2 regions of the Rhodococcus sp. H29-C3 genome follow, and region 2 is predicted to be linked to the other one. Evidence: riboswitches for the same ligand, from Rfam matches in the RefSeq annotation. Region 2 holds a riboswitch; the other holds the start of a gene.
The links. A riboswitch is a leader RNA that binds a small molecule or an ion and turns the genes downstream of it on or off. The one in region 2 is predicted to bind cyclic di-AMP.

Region 1 (10,481 bases), on a different contig from region 2:
GGGATGCGGCGCGAGAGATGCTGCACCAGTCTTTCCACGCGCCAGCGCCGTATGCCGGCTCGGCGTACCCGTCGGTGGTCCTGACTATGCGGACGCCGTCGGAGTCCAGCCACCGGGCAATGAGGCCCACCTCCTCGGGTGATGCGCCGCGCAACGTGGTGGTGTCCGGGATGACGGTCTCGGCTGCGGTGGTGATGGCCTCCACGACCGGCATCGGGTGCACGCGACGCGCGGTGGTAGCCGCGCCCGCCAGCCGCCCGTTGCGAATCACTGCGAGTTCCCATCCTCCTTCCGTAGTTCTTCTGGCGGCTACGAGTTCGGTGATTGCTGCAATCGCGGCGAGACGGTGCATTCTTCGGATCATGTCGGCGAGAACGGTGAGTCGATCACGCAGACGGGCTGCCGATTCGAAAAGCTCGGTGTCGGCGAGTTGTACGACCCGTGCTCGCGCCGCGTCCAGCATGGAGTTGTCGACGCCGTCGATCAAAGCGTGGAATCGCGTGGGATAAACCGAGTATTCGTCGGACGACAGCACACCTGCTGTCGCTGCCGCGCAACCACCTACTGCGGTCGGTGGGCAGCTCTGTCCGTGTGTTCCGGTGCGTGGGATGCGAGTGGAGCAGGTACGGATCGAAGCGAATTCGGAGACGAGCGCTGCAGCGTCTGCGGCATCACTCCGCGCTGTGAAGGGCCCGAGTGAGCTGGCTGTCGGTGTTCTCACGATGGAAAGCCGGGGGAATGCTTCGACCGTCGTGGTGATCCACCATCCCTTTTTGGGGAACTTCGATCGGCGGTTGTACGGCGGGATGTGCGCGCTCAACAACCGGAGTTCGCGTACGCCTGCCTCGAGGCCGTGAGCACACTCCACGTAGTCGACATCGACAGCAAGGCCGACCATCTCCTTCATCCGTCCGCGAGTTTCCGAACCGGTGAAGTAGGTCCGGACTCGACGTTGCAGATTGGTCGAGGTACCGACGTACAGAACCTCCTTGCCGGGGCCCGTGAACAGGTATACCCCCGGGGTTCGGGGGAGGTGGGCCGCGAGAGAACGTTTCGCGCGCTGTCCGGCGGATACGTTCGGGAGATAGTCCACGAGTTCGGCGTAGCTGTGCACACCCTGATTTCCGACGCGCTCGATCAGCGCGTGCAGCACGTCGACCGTCGCGCGAGCGTCGTCCAGGGCGCGGTGAGTCGGCGTGGTGCCGACGTCGAACAACGATGCGAGAGCCGACAACTTCACTGATGGTGCCTCGTCGCGGGTGAGCACACGACGCGCCAGTTTGACGGTGCACAACACTTGGAACTTGGGCCAGGCGATGTCCAGTCGGCTGGCGGCGGCTCGGAGAAAACCGGTGTCGAACCCCGCATTGTGGGCGACCAGGACTGCGCCCCGTGCGAATTCCAGGAAGCCGGGAAGTACACGCTCGATGCGCGGGGCGTCGATGAGCATCGCGGACGTGATTCCGGTCAGCTCGACGATGTAAGGCGGAATCGACCGGCCTGGATCCACGAGTGTGGCGAACTCTCCGATCACCTCACCTCCACGGACCTTGACCGCCCCGATTTCGGTGATTGCTTCGGTATCGGCGCTGCCACCCGTCGTCTCCAAATCGACGATCACGAAAGTCGTCTGATGCAACGGTGTGTCCAGTTCATCGAACGTCAGCTGGATCGGAAGAGTCACGAAACAGGACGGTAGATGGCGGTACCGACAGAATCGTGTGTTGCCTCTTCAGCGGAAGGCGTGTCGTACCCCGTCGGTACGTTCACCCGAAACGGGTCGAAATTTCGAGCTGAAACACGAAAGAGACGAGGATCACATGATTGTGGATTGCAGTGATTGCAGGGTTCGCGACATCGCGTGCGGAGACTGCGTCGTAACTGTCCTTCTGGGGCCTCCGGGAGCGGCCGGTTCGGTCGATGTCGGAGTCGGTCACGAAGGCTCGAAAATAGACATCGACCAGGCGGAACTCGGCGCAATCGGGGTTCTGGCAGACGTCGGTCTCGTCCCGCGTTTACGTCTGGTCGTGGAAGCAGGCGACGCTTCCCGAAGCTCGTCGTTACCGTCTTGTGATTCAAGCGCGGATCTACGTGCGATGTAGTCCGATTTTCAGATATTCGTGACTCTTCGGCGCGTTGGGGTCGACACGGAGCTATGCCATTTCGTAACCTTCCTGAGACCTTGCGGAGTCTCGCCAGTCCAGACAGGAGTGGCGTCGCAAGTCACCGCCTAATCGGGCACTCGACAGAGTGGCCGTACCGGGAACCCGATTTCTACTGGGGTGAATCCCGCCGGATCGCAGTTATGCGAACGGTGGGTAGGGCTGATCTTCCCAGCCCGAACCCGTCAGCTAACTCGGTCGGCGGATGAGTGGAAGAAACGGAGCACAACCTCTCGTGGCGTCACATACTTCAACCCGCCAATTGCGTCGAATACTCGTAGCCGGTGCGATCACTGCCGGCGCGGTCATCCTGCCCGCTGCCCCCGCAATGGCGGCCCCCATCACGATCCCGGGTGTCGGTACGTTCGAAATACCAGAGATCCCGGGCATGCCCCCGCTGCCGGCCGTCCCCGGGCTACCCGGCGCACCGGCACCTATCGCTCCCCAGGTCACGCCTGCTGCGAAGGCTGTGCAAGCCGCCGAGTCCAAGGTCGGTTCCCCGTACGTCTACGGTGCATCCGGTCCTGACTCGTTCGATTGCTCGGGTCTGGTGCAGTGGGCATACAAGCAGGCCGGTGTCAGCTTGCCCCGTACGAGCTACGACCAGGCGTCCGCTGGTGTTTCGGTATCTCAGTCCGATCTCCAGCCGGGAGATGTCGTCTCCTTCTACGGTGGGTCGCATTCGGGTATCTACGCAGGCGGAGGCAACGTAATCCATGCATCCACTTCAGGTGTTCCCGTCAAGGTTGCACCGGTGTCGTCGATGCCGTTCGACGGAGCTCGTCGATACTGATTCGTGTGATCGGTGCGCAAACAGCATCAGGACCCGGTCGCGTCGGCCGCGGACCTGATGCTGTTTCGTCGTTTCGGAGGTCTCGAGACGTGCGTGTCCGCCCGCTGATTCGGTCATGGTTGGACACAGGTGTGACGATTCCGTAATCTTGCCGAGTCCCGACTGTGTAAAAAGTCCGAATGCTTGAAAAGTTCCGCTGTATCCGACTTCATTCTCGCCCATATAACGAAACTGATGGGTAGAGTTTGTTTTCAGTCAATCATGCGCATTTCAGTCGTTTGTGCACTGGTGAGCGAACGTCGCAGCAAATCTGCACTGCGCCATTGCTTCATCGACACACCTGCAAGAACGGAGAGTCACCTTCTGTGGCGACACCGACAGTCAAGAACGTTGTCCGATCCAAGCGCAGCGTCCTCGCCGCTGCAGCGTGTGCGCTGTGTCTACTCGTGGCGCCGGCCGCAACAGCCCAGGCGCAACCTGGCATAGACAGCGCATCCGATGCTCAGACGCGGTTGTCGGACCTTGCGCGTGAGTCCGAGCAAACGACCGAAGCTCTGCACAACGCGCAAATAGATCTCGATGCCAAGACCGCAGTACAGCGTGAAGCAGACGCCGCCGTCGAGGCCCATCGGAGCGCGCTCGCGGTCGCCGAGTCGGCGTTGGCCGAGCTGAAGCCCGCCGTGGACAAAGTTGCCAACGTCAACTATCAGGGTGGTCGGACAAACAGGCTGTTCGCCGTGATGGTCAGCGATTCACCGCAGCAACTGCTGGACCAGATGTCGGCCCTCGACATCATTTCCGCGGAGACTTCCCGGCAGGTGGGGCAGTTCAAGCAGGCGACGTCCGATGCCGTGGCGGCCGAGGAAGCCTCACGTTCAGCTGCAGACGAGGCGCGCACGGCTGCAGATCAGGCGAAGATGGTCAGCGATGATCTGCAGGCCAAGCAGAGCGAACTTCAAGGGCAAACGGCAGAGGTGATGGCGGCGTTCAGTGCGCTGTCCGGCGCCGAACGGAGTGACTACGCAGGCAGCCCGCTACCTCCAGGATTCGACCTGTCGAAGATAATCGCGGGTTTGGTTCCGGGGTCGGGGTCCGGTGCTCTGCAGGCAGGTTTGACGCAGATAGGTAAACCATATGTCTGGGGCGCTACCGGGCCCGATGGCTTCGACTGCTCAGGGCTGGTTGTGTGGGCCTACAAGCAGGTCGGCAAGACGCTTCCGCGGTCCAGCCAGGCACAGGCGGCCGGCGGAACCCCAGTCGATCAGAAGAGCCTTCAGCCAGGCGACGTCGTTCTCTTCTATCCGGACGCATCCCATGTCGGCCTGTATGCCGGCAACGGCAACGTGCTGCATGCGTCGACGTTCGGTGTGCCGGTGAAGGTTCAGTCGATGGCTTCGTTCCCGTTCTACGGTGCGCGCCGGTACTGATAGCGCCAGCTTGGTTCACTCGATGACTGTCCGCCGCTCTTTTTTGGCGGCAGTCCTCGTCGGCGCCCTCGTATGGGTGTCGGGGTGTACAGCGTCCGGCCCGCCGGCCGAGTCGACGCCGCCGATGCCTTCGAATCCGTACGAGGATCAGCGTCAGGCTGGCGTAGAACAGCTTCTGGCGGATTGGGCGGATGCGGTCTCGTCCAACGACGCTGCCGCGCTCGAAGCTCTGGTCGACCCGGCAGCATCACCTGAATTCCTGCAATCGCTGATCCGCACCGCATCCAACCTCTCGGATGTGCCGCTGTCCGAGTGGGGTTACGAGATCGTGGACGAGCCGGAAACGCCCGTCCCGTCCGAGGTAGCCGAGCGAGTGGGGGCCGCCGATGTGTGGGCGCCGTCGGTGGTTCTTCGGTATGGCGTCGACGGGCCGGATGATCTACCGACCCGCAGACCCATCTCGCTGCTGGTGGCCGAGCGCGACGACAGATGGCGACTGGTGTCCGACACGGACATACCCGGTATCGACCGACATACCTGGCGAGGACCGTGGGACTTCGGGCCGGTGACGGTCACGCCGATCGCGACGGCCGGGGGAACATCGATGGTGTTGGGAAAACGAGAGCAGGATCTTCTCACCTCTCGGCTTGCCACCGAGTTGCCGGCCGCGGTCGAGGCAGTGGCGGACTTCGTGGGTGACGACTGGCCGCGCAAGACGCTGGTAGTGACGACGAGTTCCACAGACGAGTTCCTCGCTTCGGCAGGGGGAGTTGCAGGCCCGGACGTGGCGGCTGTGTCCGTCTCTGATTTTGTCGTGCCCGGCGATCCGGTGACTGGGCAGCGTGTCATCTTCTCTCCCTCCGCCGCAGAGCGATTGACCGACTTCACTACTCGCTCGGTCCTGCGTCACGAACTCACGCACATCGCCGCTCGCGCGAACACCGTCGACGGATCCCCGACGTGGATGCTCGAGGGGTTCGCGGACTATTCGGGATATCGCGGATCGGGTGTCGACTTCGCGACGCTGGCGCCGACCCTGAGTCGTGCAGTCCGGGCAGGTGGACCGCCCACGGTTCTCCCGGCAGACTCCGATTTCTCGACAGGTGGGCTCCGTTCCACCCTCGCCTACGAATCCGCATGGTCCCTGGCAGCGTTCGTCGCCGAGCGGTACGGCGAGCAGGTGCTCCGAGATCTTTACGCGCAGTTGGCAACCGGTCCACACACAGACGCCGAGATCAGCGCGGGTCTCGAAGTGACTGTCGGGTCGAGACCCGACACGTTCATCGCGGACTGGGGGGCTTGGGTTGCGCAGAATGCGAGCTGACCTACGGTAGTGCAATGGGTCGGACGCTCTTGGTAACGAATGACTTTCCCCCGCGTCCCGGAGGTATTCAGTCCTACCTCCAGAGCATTGCGGATAGATTCCCACCCGAAGAACTGGTGGTGTATGCCCCCCGATGGCGGGGCGATAGTCATGTCGCGTTCGATGCACGCCAGCCGTACGAGGTAGTTCGGCATCCCACGACATTGATGCTCCCGACGCCGCTGGTGGCGCGAAGAGCTGCGCGGCTTGTGAAGTCGCACGATTGTGACAGTGTGTGGTTCGGTGCTGCAGCGCCGCTCGCTGTGATGGCTCCAGTGGTCAGACGCGCTGGGGCAGAGACGATCATCGCCAGCACCCATGGTCACGAAGTGGGATGGTCGATGATTCCAGGTGGTCGTGGAACGCTACGAGCGATCGGCAACTCCGTCGACACCGTGACGTATGTAAGCAAGTACACGCGAGGACGGTTCGCGTCGGCTTTCGGTCCGCAGGCCGCGCTCGAGCATGTGCCGCCGGGTGTCGACACCGATAAATTCAAGCCGGATTCCGCTGCGCGAGCAGAACTTCGGGCCCGCTACGGGTTGGGGGATCGCCCGACGATTCTGTGTCTGTCCCGCTTGGTGCCGCGCAAGGGACAGGATTTTCTCATCCGGTCGATGCACGGAATCAGAGAAGCGATCGACGGTGCGGTTCTGGTCATCGTCGGTGGCGGGCCGTACGAGGGCACCTTGCGCGGACTGGTCCGAAGCTGCGACGTGGAGGAACACGTGATCTTCACTGGCACAGTCCCTTCGGCGGAGCTGGCCGCGCATCACACGATCGCGGACGTCTTCGCGATGCCGAGCAGAACTCGCGGCTGGGGGCTCGATGTCGAGGGCCTGGGAATCGTCTACCTGGAAGCATCGGCGTGCGGCGTGCCGGTCGTAGCGGGCATGTCCGGTGGCGCACCGGAGACGGTGCGGCAGGACGAAACCGGACTTGTAGTGGATGGTCGTTCGGTCGAGCAGATAACCGAGGCGATCGTCCGAATTCTGTCCGATCCAGCGCTCGCTGCATCGATGGGCGCGGCTGGACGTGAGTGGGTCGAAAAGAACTGGCGCTGGGACACTCTCGCGCACAAGTTGCGCGGCCTGCTCTGATCCGCGGCCTGTTCCCTTGTGCGCGTGGTCGGCACACAAGGGAACAGGGCGGTGACTACTTGGAGTAGATCGCTTCGACGTCGTCCGCGTAGGACTTCGTGATCACATTGCGTTTGAGCTTCATCGTCGGTGTCACCTCGCCCGCCTCCTCGGTGAAGTCGTTCGGCAGGATCCGGTACTTCTTGATCCCTTCGGCGTGTGAGACCGACTTGTTTGCCTCAGCGATCGCCGCATCGATCTCTGCGATCAGGTCCGGGTCGGTGGTCAGGTCGGCAGCAGATGAATCTGCGGGTTTGGAGTTGCGCGCTTTCCAGCCGGTCAGAGCGTCGGTGTCGAGCGTCAAGAGCGCGCCGATGAATGGCTTCTGATCGCCGACGACGATTGCTTGACTGATCAGGGCATGCGCGCGCAGTTGATCTTCCAGACCTGCGGGCGAGACGTTCTTCCCACCTGCGGTGACGATCAATTCTTTCTTGCGGCCGGTGATCGTGATGTACCCGTCGGCGTCGAGCGAACCGAGGTCGCCGGTACAGAACCATCCGTCGTCCAGGGACTCGGCAGTCGCTTCTTCGTTTCGCCAGTAGCCGGCGAACACAACAGGGCCGCGCAGCTGAATTTCGCCGTCGGGGGCGATACGGACGGTGTTGCCGGGGAGGGGTCGACCGACACTGCCGACGTGTTGATATCCGATCGTATTCACCGCAAAGGCAGCACTGGTCTCGGTCAGTCCGTATCCCTCGTAGATCGGTACCCCGATTCCGCGATAGAAGTGGCCGAGTCGTGCGCCGAGCGGGGCGCCGCCGGAGATTGCCAGCTTGCAGTTGCCACCCAGAGCCGCGCGGAGTTTCGAGTAGACGAGTTTGTCGAACACTGCATGCTTGACCCGAAGAACGACTCCGGTGGAGCCGTCGTCCTTCGACTGGCTCCACGCGACAGCTGTGTCGGCGGCCGCGTCGAAGATCTTTCCCTTGCCGTCGGCGTGTGCCTTCTGCTTCGCGGTGTTGAACACTTTCTCGAACACTCGAGGAACCGACAGGATGAAGTCGGGTTTGAACGACCCGAACGTCGCGACGAGGTTGGGGATGTCGTTCGTGTGGCCGACTGTTGTCCCCGCATCGAAGGCCGCAATCGTGACGGCGCGGGCCAACACGTGCGCGAGCGGCAGGAACATCAGGGTCCGCGTGCCGCCCCTCAGCAGTGTCTTCAGCGTCGTCTCGCGGATTCCCTTGGACTCCGCTAGGAGATTGGCGTGGGTGAGCTGTACGCCCTTGGGGCGGCCGGTAGTACCGGAGGTGTAGATGAGGGTCGCCGGATCGGACGAACGTAGGGCAGCGACACGCGCCTCGACCACGCCGTCGGCAGTGGCCGCGCCGAGTTCGGTCAATTCGTGGATCGCGCCGGTATCGGCAGTTGTACCGTCCACCTGGAACGTCCTACGTACCGTCGTCGACGCTGTGACGACGTCGGCGGTTTCGTCGCGGTGCTGCCCGTTTTCCAGCACGAGTAGAACCGGCTCGGCGTCGGACAGAATCCACTCGACCTGATTGGCAGATGATGTCTCGTAGACCGGAACCGTCACGCCGCCTGCCGCCCAGATCGCATAGTCGAGTACCGACCATTCGTAGCGCGTCGAGGACATCAATGCGACGCGATCACCCTGCTCGACACCGGAGGCAATCAGTCCTTTGGCAACCGATACGACCTGAGTCGCGAACTGCTCGGCAGTGACGTCGATCCAGTTGCCGTTCTCTTGGCGGAGAAACGCCACCGACTCGGGTGCCGAAGCCCGGCGGGTGAAAACGGAATCGACTGCCGATTCCCCGTCCTCGATTTCGAATCGGGCGGGCACAGTGAACTCACGCACGGGGGTACCTCCAACAACGGATCGGTTAGCTCTACTCACGAGTAGCTCGGATTGTTTGTACTGTAGTCCGGCTTTAAGTAGCAGTTCGACCGCCTCAGGTGCGGCGCCGCGAAAGATATATGTGAAGCTCTTTCGATGAGCAGTATCCAAGTAGCGGATCAAACCTTCATTGCTGTTCCGGGCGCGCGCGTCTCCGAGGCGATGGCGCCGAGAGATCGTTGGCGGTCGTGGTGGCCTGACCTGCGGATCGAGGTGTCCGAAGATCGGGGCGAGAAAGGCATCCGTTGGACCATCGACGGAGCGCTGACCGGGACGATGGAAGTGTGGCTCGAGGAAGTCCCGGTCCTCGACGGCGTGATCGTCCATTATTTTTTGCACGCAGAGCCACCCGCTGGACGAGAAGGACTAGACCTTGTCGGCGAGAACCGCAGGCGAAGGATTGCAGGAAAATCGATGGCATTCGCGCTCAAGCGTGAATTGGAGGCAGGCCGCGCTGCGGGCGAACGTCCGGATCACGCACGAATCTAGAGGCGAAGCGCGCTCACTTGCGGTCCCCGTTGTGCGGACAGTAGGTGATCGTGTGTGATGAGGGGCGTCGACGGCGAGCGCCGATGCGTGGGTGAGACAAGCCCATCGACACCGAATGAGAGAGGAAGCGGACCAACAGCATGGCCGAGAAAACTCAGAGGTCGATCACCGTCGACGCTCCGTCCGCACAGGTAATGGACGTGATCGCAGACTTCGACGCGTATCCGTCCTGGGTCTCGGCAGCGAAGTCAGTGGAGGTGCTGGCTACCGGCTCGAACGGTCGAGCGGACCGCGTCAAGTTCGTCCTCGACGCTGGAATGGTCAAGGACACCTACGAACTTCGTTACGACTGGGCACCGGATGGAATGGCGGTGGCATGGGAGCTCGTATCGGGTGAAATGCAGAAGTCGCAGTCGGGGTCCTACACGTTGAAGGCCACCGGTGACGGACGAACCGATGTCGTCTACGAGTTGACGGTAGATCTGAACATTCCGATGATCGGGTTGTTCAAGCGCAAAGCGGAGAAGGTCATCACCGACACCGCGCTCAAAGAGCTGAAGAAACGGGTCGAAGGCTGAGCGAGCCTCGCACCGACGCCCGCACCATGGTCCGACTGTTCGTCGGAAAGGGCGGAGCGGGAAAGACGACGCTTGCTGCCAAGGCTGCGATTGCGGACGCCAGGTCGGGGCGTCGAGTGTTGGTGGTGTCATTCGATCAGGCACATTCGTTGCTCGATGTTCTCGGACGCCCACCCTCGGATGATTCGACGTCGCCGGCCGGTAATCGGCCCAGTTCGGTGGCCGAGGGACTCGATGTTCTCGAGTTGGATACCTTGGCGCTACTGGAGGCGAGCTACCGATCGATCTCGGCCATCGTGTCGTTTGCAGGAACGGGGCACGAACACGGCGTCCGTTTCGGCGGTATCGACCCCGAAGAGATCGTCGGCGCGCCGGGAGCCCAGGAACTCCTCGGGTTGCATCGGCTGGTCGAACTGGTGGACGAAAGAATTTGGGACACAGTATTCGTCGACCTTCCGGCAACCGCTGATGCGTTGCGCACCCTGGCGCTTCCAGACCTGCTGTGTGGCTATCTGGAACGCCTCTGGCCCCAACACGATCGGGTCGTCGCGGGTACCGGGACGGACCCACGTCTGACTGTTCTGGTCGCAGCGATGGAACGCGTCCTCGCAGACTCCGACGCAGTTCGTGAGCTGTTGTTCGATCACCGGCGAACGACGGCGACAA
Region 2 (10,481 bases):
CGCCAGCGAAGCCCACCACGAATCCTCGTCGTCGAGATCGTGATCCGGACCGGTAGGGAGGTCGTCGGTCACGGTGCCGAATCCCCAGCCCACTCCGACCGCGCGAAGCGCTGCAGGCCCGTAGTGCGCGACGACGGAATCTGCGACGAGCCCGAAAGGTGAGTCCTCGACCAACAGTCCTGCAAGTGGGGCGTCGGGCAGCAGCAATTCATCGGCGGCGCGCAGCTCCCCATCGGAATCCTCGAGCGGCAGCGAACCTATCCAGGAAGGCAGCTCCCCCGCGTACGAGGCGAGCGCCAGCACCGAAGTCACGGTATCGCCGACGGCGTCGGAATCGTCCCAGTCGAGGTCTTCGAGTAGCGCTTCGAGCGCCGTATCGGACAGCAGATCCGTTGCGGTTGCCTCCGCCGCGCCCAACCTCGACAACAGTGGGCTCACCGCATCCGGGTGCACCAGCCGAGCCCAATGCACCGACCCGACCCCACTGACGCCCGCTCCGAGAACGGCAGTACGGGGACCGGTTATCGTCCGGCCGTCCGACAGCGGAACCGGCAGCGCTGCAAGCTCTTCCGCGGCCACGCCGTCGGTGACCAGCGGGGTGAGCGCGTCGTACAGCCGCCCCCACCAACGAGGTTCACGGTCGATACCCGTCAGCATCTCGGCGAGTCTGGCGAGGCCGATTCGGTGTACATCGACCGCAGCAAGCGCGGCTGCCTGCCGCGGACCCGAAAGCGCGGCCCCGACCAGATCGGGGAACACATCAGCAAGAAGCTCACCGAGCTCGTCGGTAAGTCCTGGCAGCACCATGGCCCGCGAGGGGATCAGATTCTCACCGGTCACCGAGGGAAGCCAACGAGCAGAGACGGATTCCCGAAGAACCTGCTCACGCAAAATCCCGTCGACCTCGCTGCGCGGAAAGCCCGGGACCGGAACCAATCGAGTTCTGAACCGGGCAGGAAAAGCAGCGATCACCTCGCCGTACCCCTCGACGACGCGCTGCAGGTGCGCACCGGGAAGAACGCGTCGGCGGTCAGGCTGCATCTGCACGTCCGCGACGACGAGCACAGGCAGTGACAACTCCTCGTCCGAACGAGTAGGCGCGCGAAGCACATCCGACGCCACCACTGTCGGCACCCCGTCGGAGACAGGGGCGAGCCATCTGGCGTGAGCGGTACGGAACTGCCACCACTCGCGATCGCCGACCTTCACCGACTCGAGACCCTCCCCCTCGATCGTGCGGTCGAACCGATCCGCGCCGATCTCGATCGAGACCAAGGATTCCAATTCGAGCAACAAGTCGATCGCCTCGGCGCGCATGGCGTCGAGCAGCCCTGCCACCTCGACGTCCCGCAGGATGATCTCCGACGAAAACCCCACTGCTGGAAGCTCTTCGGCAGGCCAGACCAATCGCAACACGGGAACGCCTGCATCGGGTACGTCCAGGCCCGCATCGGTGAGGACACTGCGGGTCCCGGCACCGCTGAAGCTCACTCCACCTGCAGTGGAACGAAATTCGATCTCGTCGCTGACCGAGCGGACCGCAGTGAAACCCACCCCGAAGCGACCGACACCGGATGTCTTGGCCGATACCCGCAAGGCCGTCAGCGCGTGGACGCCGCCGAGATCCAGTGGGGCACCGGTATTGGCAACGTGCAGATCGCGACCGGACACCCAGACCTTCATCTGTCCCGCGACTCCCGCTCGGGCTGCCGCATCGGCAGCATTCTGCGCGAGTTCGGTCAGCAGACGGTCGCGATAACCCCCGCGAACCAAGTCCGCTTCGGTGGCAGCGTCTTCCCGCAATCGGGTAGGCGAATCAGTCCAGGCAGACAAAGTCGAGGCGCGCAACGCCTCGGTGTCGTACGGATCTCTCAACTGTCCGATTGCGCATCCTGCAGTGGCTCGGACGCATGGTCCGACACGAAGGTGTTCTCGGTCTCGGAAGCCGGGGCAGTGACAGTCGGCGCTTGCGCGGTGACATCGAGGGCCGCATCGTCGAACGGATCGTAGGCGGGCGACCCGGCGCCGGTGGGAAGCTCGGTATCGGAATGCGCACCGCAGCCGTACTGGACGTGGACTACATGGCCGTCGGCCGCATACTCGTTGCCGCAGACGCCGAACGCCGCCGACAACGATCCAGCGAGCGGGAGATAGAACCCGCACAGTCCGCACGTCGACGGTGCAGCTTTCGCCATCTCGCTGTCCGGACCGAACTCGCCGTCGTGCCAGCGCTCGGCCGCGTCGAGACGCCCTTCACGGCTGGGAACCTGTGGACGGCCCAGGCCGAGTTCGTACGCGACATCGTCGACCTGGGGATCGCCGGTAGCGACGTACCCGGGGACGAGACGCGGATCGTGCGCTCGCGGTGGGAGCCGATCACCCGGCCCCAGATCGCCGGGTCGGATGCGCTCGTCCCACGGCAACCAGGTCGGCGGCACCAGGGCATCGGGGCCCGGAAGCAGGACGAGTTCGCTGATGGTGGCGCTGTCTGCGTCGGCGGGGGCTGCGACGACCACGGCCCATTGCCATCCGCGATAGCCGGGTAGATCGGCGACGAAGCGATGTGTCGCCGCACTGTCGTCCTCGGCGGTGACACCGAGATAATCGCCGACGCCGCCTTCACCCAGGTCGATCAGAGCACGGCGCGCCAACTCGGCGGCTTCCGTTAGGACAGGACGAATCTGGTCGAGCTCTGGGAAAGATGCGAAACTCACATGTTCATTTTGCCGCATCACTTCCGGAGTGCCCAGTTCGGGCTGCCATGATGGGGCAGATGATCGCCTCGCTCCGCCGCGTGCTCGGTGTCCTCGCGGTGCCGATTCTGCTTATCGGGTGTTCGGCGGAACCCGAGGTCAGCGCAGATTCTTCGGCAACGAGGTCGACGGTCACCGTGGTCAGGACCCTCGAGCACAACCGTTCCGCGTTCACCCAGGGCCTGGAGATCGACGAGGGCGAGCTCTACGAGGGCACCGGCCGCAAGGGTTCGTCGTACGTGCGCGTGTCGTCTTTGGACACTGGCAAAGAACTGCGACGTGTGGATCTATCTGCCGAATACTTCGGCGAGGGGCTGACCGTCGCGGGCGAAACTCTGTGGCAAATCACCTGGCAGAACGGAATCGCGTTCGCCCGAGACAAGACCACTCTGGCCGGCGAGCGCGAGGTCGGCTACGACGGTGAGGGCTGGGGTCTGTGTGCTGCAGCAGACGGCCTGGTGATGAGCGACGGGTCCTCGATGCTGACCTTCCGTGACGCGGACACGTTCGAGGCAACCGGCACCGTGGAGGTAACGCTCGACGGAACGCCGCTCGAATCGTTGAACGAACTCGAATGCGCCGAAGACGGATCTGTCTACGCCAACCTTTGGCGCACGTTCGATATCGCGAAGATCGACCCTGCCACCGGGGCGGTGTCGGAGATCATCGATGCCGAGCCGCTCTGGAACTCGATGACCGAGCGTGAGCGCGACGGTGCCGACGTACTCAACGGGATCGCCCAGATACCCGGCACCGACCGCTTTCTGGTGACGGGAAAGCTGTGGCCGAGCATGTTCGAGGTGGAGTTCACACCCGTGGAGTGAGTCGGTGTACTCACACCCTCCACTTTTAGGACAGAATTGACGACGTGAGCGACCCTCGAGACTCCGACAACCCGCCGGGAGAGGACCACCCGGGGTTCGAGAACTATCCACCGGCTCCGCGCGCCGCCAGCCGCAGAACCCCGCTGCCTCCCCTTCACCCGTCGACTTCCCCGCCGGGTGATCGTCCGCGTGGACCGAAGCCGCCGCCCATGCCCCGCAAGTTGACGGTGACTCGAGTCGCGGCGATGCGCAGCCGCGAGCTCACCAACAAGGGCATCGCGACTTTTCATCGAGCCGCGAAAGCAGACGGTGCCGACAAATCGGGACTCACCGCGCTGACGTACGCGACGATGGCCAATTTCGCCTCCGACGCCGCCACGGCTGTCGCGCTGGCCAACACACTCTTCTTCTCCGCGGCGACCGGTGAGGACAAGACGAAGGTTGCGCTGTATCTCGTCATCACCATCGCTCCGTTCGCGTTGATAGCGCCGCTGATCGGACCGATGCTCGATCGGCTACAGCATGGTCGACGGCTCGCCCTCGCCGGTTCGTTCCTGCTGCGGACTGTTCTGGCCGTCGTGCTGGTGTTCAACTTCGACAGCTGGATTCTGTATCCGGCTGCGCTCGGCATGCTGGTGTTCAGTAAATCTTTTGCAGTACTCAAGAGCGCCGTGACACCGCGAGTGCTGCCACCCGAGATCGACCTCGTTCGCGTCAATTCTCGCCTGACGGTGTTCGGCCTGATCGGCGGAACCATTGTCGCCGGCGGAATCGCGGGCGCTATCGCCTGGCTCTCCGGATCGCCGGGCGCACTGTGGTTCGTAGCCGCCATCACCGTGCTGGGCGCCTACCTCAGCATGCGGATCCCGTCGTGGGTCGAAGTGACCGAAGGCGAAGTTCCAGCCACCTTGAGATACCACGGTGACGATGCCGAGACCGAGGTGATGCACCGTGTGAAACCGGGAACCACACCACCTAAGAACCGCCGCCAACCGCTGGGCAAAGCCGTCATCGTCGGCCTGTGGGGCAACGGAACCATACGTATTCTCACCGGATTTCTGACGCTCTACATAGCCTTCGTTGCCAAAGCTCAGACCGAACACGAGCCGATCAAGCAAGCCGCAATGCTCGGACTGGTCGGTGCATGCGCAGCAATCGGCAACTTCTCCGGTAACGCCGCAGGCGCTCGGATCAAGCTCGGCCGGCCGGCCATCATGATCATCCGATGTACGTTCGCCGTCACCGTCGTTGCCATCGTCGCGGCCGTCACCGACAGCCTGCTGACCGCCGCACTGGCCGCGTTGGTCGCCTCCTGTGCGAGTGCACTCGCCAAGGTGTCGCTCGATGCATCCCTGCAATCCGATCTCCCACCCGAATCCATTGCGTCCGGATTCGGGCGTTCGGAGACCGTCCTACAGCTGTGCTGGGTGCTCGGGGGAACACTGGGCGTTCTGTTGCCCACCGAGTACTGGCTCGGATTCACCGTCGTCTCGATCTTGCTTACGGTCGGCCTGGTGCAGACCATACTCACCTACCGAGGCAAGACACTGCTCCCAGGACTCGGCGGAAACCGACCCGAGCACGCCGAGCAGAGCAGTTCCGACTATTCATCCCAAGAGAACGTGAGTTAAGTGAATCTTGCACCGAAGACCAAAAAGCTACTGGCGATCGGCACTGCCGGACTGATCGTCGTCGGCGTGGCGTTCGTCGCTGTCCTCGCACAACTCGTCTCCGACGCTCCAGCGCACCGACCGACCATCACGGCATTCGCGGACGGAAAAGCCGTCACCGTCGAGCCGTACCTGTACTGCCCGGTCGAGGCGCCGCTGTGTGAGAACGATGGATCGAGCGCGAGCGTGCCGGTTCGGGAGGGCTACCCGCTGCAGCTGTCTTTGCCCTCCGAGATCACCTCGGCGCCGTGGATTCTCGCAGCTGTGTACTCCGACGATGCCGGGGCCGACGTCGTCGAGACCGACTCGCTGTATCTTCCCGATCAGAAATTGGGTCTGACAGTGCCACCAGTCGACGCAGACGGACGAGCACTGCTGGGCGTCGAAATCAGGTTGCCCTCCGGCATCATCGACACCGACACCCAGCGGGAAGAGATCATCAGCCACGCGATCTGGTCGATCGCGACGACACCGACCGGTTAGCTGTCGAGCTCGCGCGCGACGGCCCTGACCACCTCGGAGATCTTCTGCGCGGTCTTGCGATCGGGGTACTTACCCTTACGCAGTTCAGGTTGGATCGTTGCCTCGAGGAGCGTGATCATGTCCTCTACCATCCCGTGCAGCTCGTCGGGCGTGTGCTTACGCTCGACGGGCTCGCGACGATTGGCGGTGTTCTGACGCAGGGTGGGAGCCGGCTCGAGAACTTTCAAGCTCAGCGCCTGAGGCCCACGCCGTCCTGCTGCCATACCGAACTCGACGCGCTGACCTGCTTTGAGGCCTTCGACACCCGCAGGCAGCGCTGACGAGCGGACATAGACGTCCTCTCCTTCTTCTTGCGAGAGGAAACCGAATCCCTTGTCGACGTCGTACCACTTCACCTTGCCGGTAGGCACTGCGCTCACCCGTCCATTTGTCTCGGTAAATAGCCTGTTCTGCACAAATTTCGCGCCCAACAGCCGTGTTGGACGCGAATGCCCCAGCATAGCGCGGAGGAGTGCTGGACAGCACGCAGGTTTATCTGCGAGCTGGATAGGCACGCCGGTCGATCGGGCTACCGTTGTCGACGTGGCTGATCAAACACCCCGTAACGGCACGACCCTTCTTCGTATCTCGTTGGCGATCTTTGCGATCGGGCTGATCGCGATCGTCGCCATCTTCGCGGTGCCTGCGCTATCCGGGGACGACCCACCGCTGTGGCTTTATCTGACCGCAATGATCTTCTCGCCCCTGGGCTTCGTGCTGGCGATAGTGTTTGCATTGCTGTCCGGCCGACGGGCGAGATAAAACAGGGGGGCACCACATGCGAGTGATTCTCAACATCATCTGGTTGATCTTCGGTGGACTGTGGCTGGCTATCGGCTACTTCGCGGCGGGCATCATCTGCTGCATCCTCATCATCACGATCCCCTTCGGCATCGCGTCGTTCCGCATCGGCGTCTACGCCCTGTGGCCGTTCGGCAAAACGATCGTCGACAAGCCGACATCAGGGGCGGCGGCGATCATCGGCAACGTCATTTGGCTCATCGTTGCGGGGATCTGGCTGGCCATCGCGCATATCGTGTCGGCGATTGCCATGGCGATCACGATCATCGGCATTCCACTCGCCGTCGCGAACCTCAAAATGGTCCCCATCTCGCTCATGCCGCTCGGCAAAGACATCGTCGACTCCTGACACTCCAGACACACCAGCATCACCCTTGGATGGGTGTGACTTCCATCACATAACAGCGTGGTAACGGATGCGCAACGACCGAGGGTTCACCCGACGGCAGCGCCGCTAGCAGCGCATTCAGCCGTAACCAAAAACTGTGTCCGGGTGCACACCCGGACGACCCGAAAAAGCAAGAGTTACCAAATAGTGACACTTCGCGGGAATTTCAGTACCGTCGTCCACGGCTGAGAAACTTCGGCTGAATCCGGACCCGCAGCGCCAAACCTCGTCCCGCGGGAACGGACCCCCACAAGAACACCCAGGGGACGAGGACGGGGGACCCACACGTCCTCTCGGATAACCGGAAATTCGCTACCTCGGCAGAGAATTTCCTTGGGGTGAAGCCCACGCACTTTCACTTGGAAGCGCTGGGCCGGGCTACCTCTCAGCCCGAACCCGACAGCTGACCTCGCAGGCGCCAGTGGAGAGGATTTCAACTCGTATGAGCGGACGTCACCGTAAGCCGACCACCACCGGCCGGACCGTAGCCAAGGTCGCCGTCACCGGCGCCATCATGGGTACCGCAGGCATGGCCTTCACCGGCACCGCCAGCGCAGCCCCCGATTCCGATTGGGACCGTCTCGCACAGTGCGAAGCAGGCGGTAACTGGGGCATCAACACCGGCAACGGTTTCCAGGGTGGCCTGCAGTTCTCACCGAGCACCTGGAGTTCACATGGCGGCGGGCAGTACGCCGCCACCGCGAACCAGGCCAGCCGCGAAGAGCAGATCGCCGTGGCCGAGAAGGTTCTCGCTTCGCAGGGATGGGGCGCATGGCCCTCCTGCTCGTCGAGCCTGGGCCTGAGCAGTTCGCCCAGCGAGCGCAGCGTGCCTGCGTCGCCACAGTCCGCTCCCGAGGCACCGAAGCTCCCCGACCTCACGAGCATCCCCACCATCGACGGCAGCGCCGAGGTAATCGACGGCATCACGAGCGCCGTTCAGACCGTCACGAACGATCCGGCGATCTCTTCGTTCATTCAGAACGCGACCCAGGGCATCCAGCTCGACCCGCAGGTCGTCAATTTCTACCAGGCAAACAAAGCATTCCTGCCTCAGTAGAAATCTCACACCACAGAAAAAGGGCCCCCGATCACTCGGGGGCCCTTTTTGTGGTTCGGACTTAACGGTTGATGACGGTCACTGGATGGGCGTACAGCAGTTGGTCCACGGGCAACGGAAACTCGGTTTCCTCGCCGAACGGCGACAAGCTTCCCGAGCGCGAGGACGCCAATTCACTGACCGCATGGTCGCCGCGAGCGGTTTCCGGCCAGCCTGGATCTACGTAGGGCTTCTTCGACTTGTTCACCATGGGACCATTTTGACACCTGCGCTGCACCCAAAGCCAGTCCAGGTCTCTAATCTGGTAGTCGATGACCGATACTGCAGTGCCTCCAGACCTCGCAGCGTGGCTTTCTTCACGGACCGATAACGAGCTCGTCAGCATCCTCACGCTGCGACCCGACCTCACCGTGCCACCGCCGACGACCATCGGCGTACTCGCCGGACGGGCCGAACAGCGTGCCTCGATCCTGCGCTGCGCTGACGCACTCGACACGTTGGCGCTGACGATTCTGGAGATCCTTGCGCTCGAGGGCGCCCACGAAATGCCGGTCGAACGCGAACGACTCGATGCTGCTGTCGGCAAGCGAGCCACGACCAAGGCCGTCGACAAAGCCCTCGGATTTCTGCGAGAACGAGCACTCGTCTGGGGAACGGGTTCGATTCGGATGCCGCCGGCGGCGCGGGATGCGGTCCCGTGGCGAATCGGGCGAATACTCGACCCGACCGAAGACCTCACCCCGGAGCGGATCACCGACGCGCTCGCTCGAATCGGCGAAGGTGAACGCACCCTGCTGATGACCCTGGCCCGGTCATCACCGACTGGGCGCACCAGAGATGCTGCACCGGGTACATCCGAGGATCGTCCCGTTCAGAAGCTACTGCGGGCCGGGCTGTTGATCTGGCTCGACGAACAGACGGTCGAACTCCCCCAGCAGGTCGGGCAGGCCCTGCGCGGCGAGCCGATTTTCGATCCGACGTCGTTGACGCCACCGAAGCGCGCCAGCACCAAATACCCTCTCACCGACGTCAATGCTGCCGCAGCGGGTGAGGCCCTGGAACTGATTCGGCATTGTGCCCTGATCATCGAAGCGCTGTCGATCACGCCTGCACCCGCGCTCAAAGCCGGTGGCCTGGGCGTACGTGAAGTCAAGCGCATCACCAAGGCAACCGGGCTCGACGAACACCGCGTCAGCCTGCTGTTGGAAGTGCTGGCAGCTGCATCGCTCATCACCAGCGGAACCCCCGACCCGCTGCCACCCAACGATTCGGGCGAGGACTACTGGGGTCCGACCCCAGCCGTCGAACCGTGGACCACCGCAACACCTGCATCCCGATGGCAGACCCTCGCGGCGGCATGGCTGGACGTACAGCGTGCGCCCTGGCTGATCGGGATGCGCGACCCCAACGACAAACCGGTGGCCGCGTTGTCCGAAGAGGTGCGCTCGCCCGCAGCTCCACGCGACCGTCGAACGATTCTCGAGTTCCTCGCCGAACTGGGCCCGGGCAATGCCATCGCCGAAGGCGAGGTCTCGCGCGGCCTCGCCTGGCGTCGACCACGTGCCATGTCGCGATACGCGCTTCGACCGATATCGAAGATGATCGGCGAGGCGACGGCAATGGGCATCGTCGCCCGAGGAGCGCTGTCGACGCCAGGTAAGGCGCTACTCCACGGCGGCGACGCCGAGGCCGCGATGCGTGCTGCGCTGCCCGAACCGATCGATTACGTCCTGATTCAGGCCGACCTCACCCTCGTTGCGCCCGGTCCCCTCGAACCCGATCTCGAGCATCGGATCGAACTCGTCGCCGATGTCGAATCCGCAGGTGCTGCGACGGTCTATCGGATCACCGAGAACTCCCTTCGCCGGGCGCTCGACGTCGGTATGAGTGCGGCCGAGCTACACGCCTTGTTCGCCGCACACTCCCGTACGCCGGTCCCCCAGGGTTTGACCTACCTGATCGACGACGTCGCCCGCCGTCACGGCCGACTACGCGCGGGGGTCGCGGCGTCGTTCGTGCGATGTGAAGATCCGGCCCTGCTTGCCGAGGTCCTTACCTCTGCTGCGGCCGAACAGCTGGCGCTACGCGCGCTCGCACCGACGGTCGCGATATCCCAGGCGCCGCTCAACGAAGTCATGCGGGCACTCGACGCGGCAGGGTTTGCACCTGCGGGTGAGGATGCCAACGGCATCATCCTCGATTTGCGCTCACGCGGCGCCCGGATTCCGCTGCACCGAGTTCGCTCTACTTTCAGGCAGCCTGCCATCGCCACCGACGAGCAGCTCACCCGCCTCGTCTCGGAACTGCGCGCCGGCGATCGTGCATCTCGCGCGGGTGGGCGCCCGGTCCTCGCCGACGGGACGCGCGCCACTGGATCGGCCACGATGGCGTTGCTCCACACTGCGCTGAAAGCGCGGCGAAGTGTGTCGATCGGGTACGTCGACGCGCAGGGGGTCGCGTCGCAAC

Region 1: it holds a riboswitch for cyclic di-AMP, as region 2 does, so the genes downstream of both, QMK32_RS12005 (C40 family peptidase) here and QMK32_RS08375 (transglycosylase family protein) in region 2, are expected to answer to the same signal.

What each region holds. Positions count from the first base shown of each region.
Region 1 covers NZ_JASITC010000004.1:388,777-399,257, forward strand. The annotation lists gene QMK32_RS11995 (DEDD exonuclease domain-containing protein) at 1-1,684, opposite strand, end outside; cyclic di-AMP (ydaO/yuaA leader) riboswitch at 2,218-2,381, shown strand; gene QMK32_RS12005 (C40 family peptidase) at 2,398-2,955, shown strand; gene QMK32_RS12010 (C40 family peptidase) at 3,321-4,382, shown strand; gene QMK32_RS12015 (peptidase MA family metallohydrolase) at 4,405-5,706, shown strand; gene QMK32_RS12020 (glycosyltransferase family 4 protein) at 5,721-6,845, shown strand; gene QMK32_RS12025 (AMP-dependent synthetase/ligase) at 6,901-8,709, opposite strand; gene QMK32_RS12030 (polyketide cyclase / dehydrase and lipid transport) at 8,845-9,237, shown strand; gene QMK32_RS12035 (SRPBCC family protein) at 9,378-9,815, shown strand; gene QMK32_RS12040 (ArsA family ATPase) at 9,842-10,481, shown strand, end outside.
Region 2 covers NZ_JASITC010000003.1:238,315-248,795, reverse strand. The annotation lists gene QMK32_RS08415 (sacsin N-terminal ATP-binding-like domain-containing protein) at 1-1,875, opposite strand, end outside; gene QMK32_RS08410 (DUF3027 domain-containing protein) at 1,872-2,732, opposite strand; gene QMK32_RS08405 (glutaminyl-peptide cyclotransferase) at 2,765-3,577, shown strand; gene QMK32_RS08400 (MFS transporter) at 3,622-5,208, shown strand; gene QMK32_RS08395 (DUF2771 domain-containing protein) at 5,209-5,730, shown strand; gene QMK32_RS08390 (cold-shock protein) at 5,727-6,140, opposite strand; gene QMK32_RS08385 (Asp23/Gls24 family envelope stress response protein) at 6,313-6,531, shown strand; gene QMK32_RS08380 (YccF domain-containing protein) at 6,548-6,919, shown strand; cyclic di-AMP (ydaO/yuaA leader) riboswitch at 7,205-7,392, shown strand; gene QMK32_RS08375 (transglycosylase family protein) at 7,401-8,015, shown strand; gene QMK32_RS08370 (hypothetical protein) at 8,077-8,265, opposite strand; gene QMK32_RS08365 (helicase-associated domain-containing protein) at 8,327-10,481, shown strand, end outside.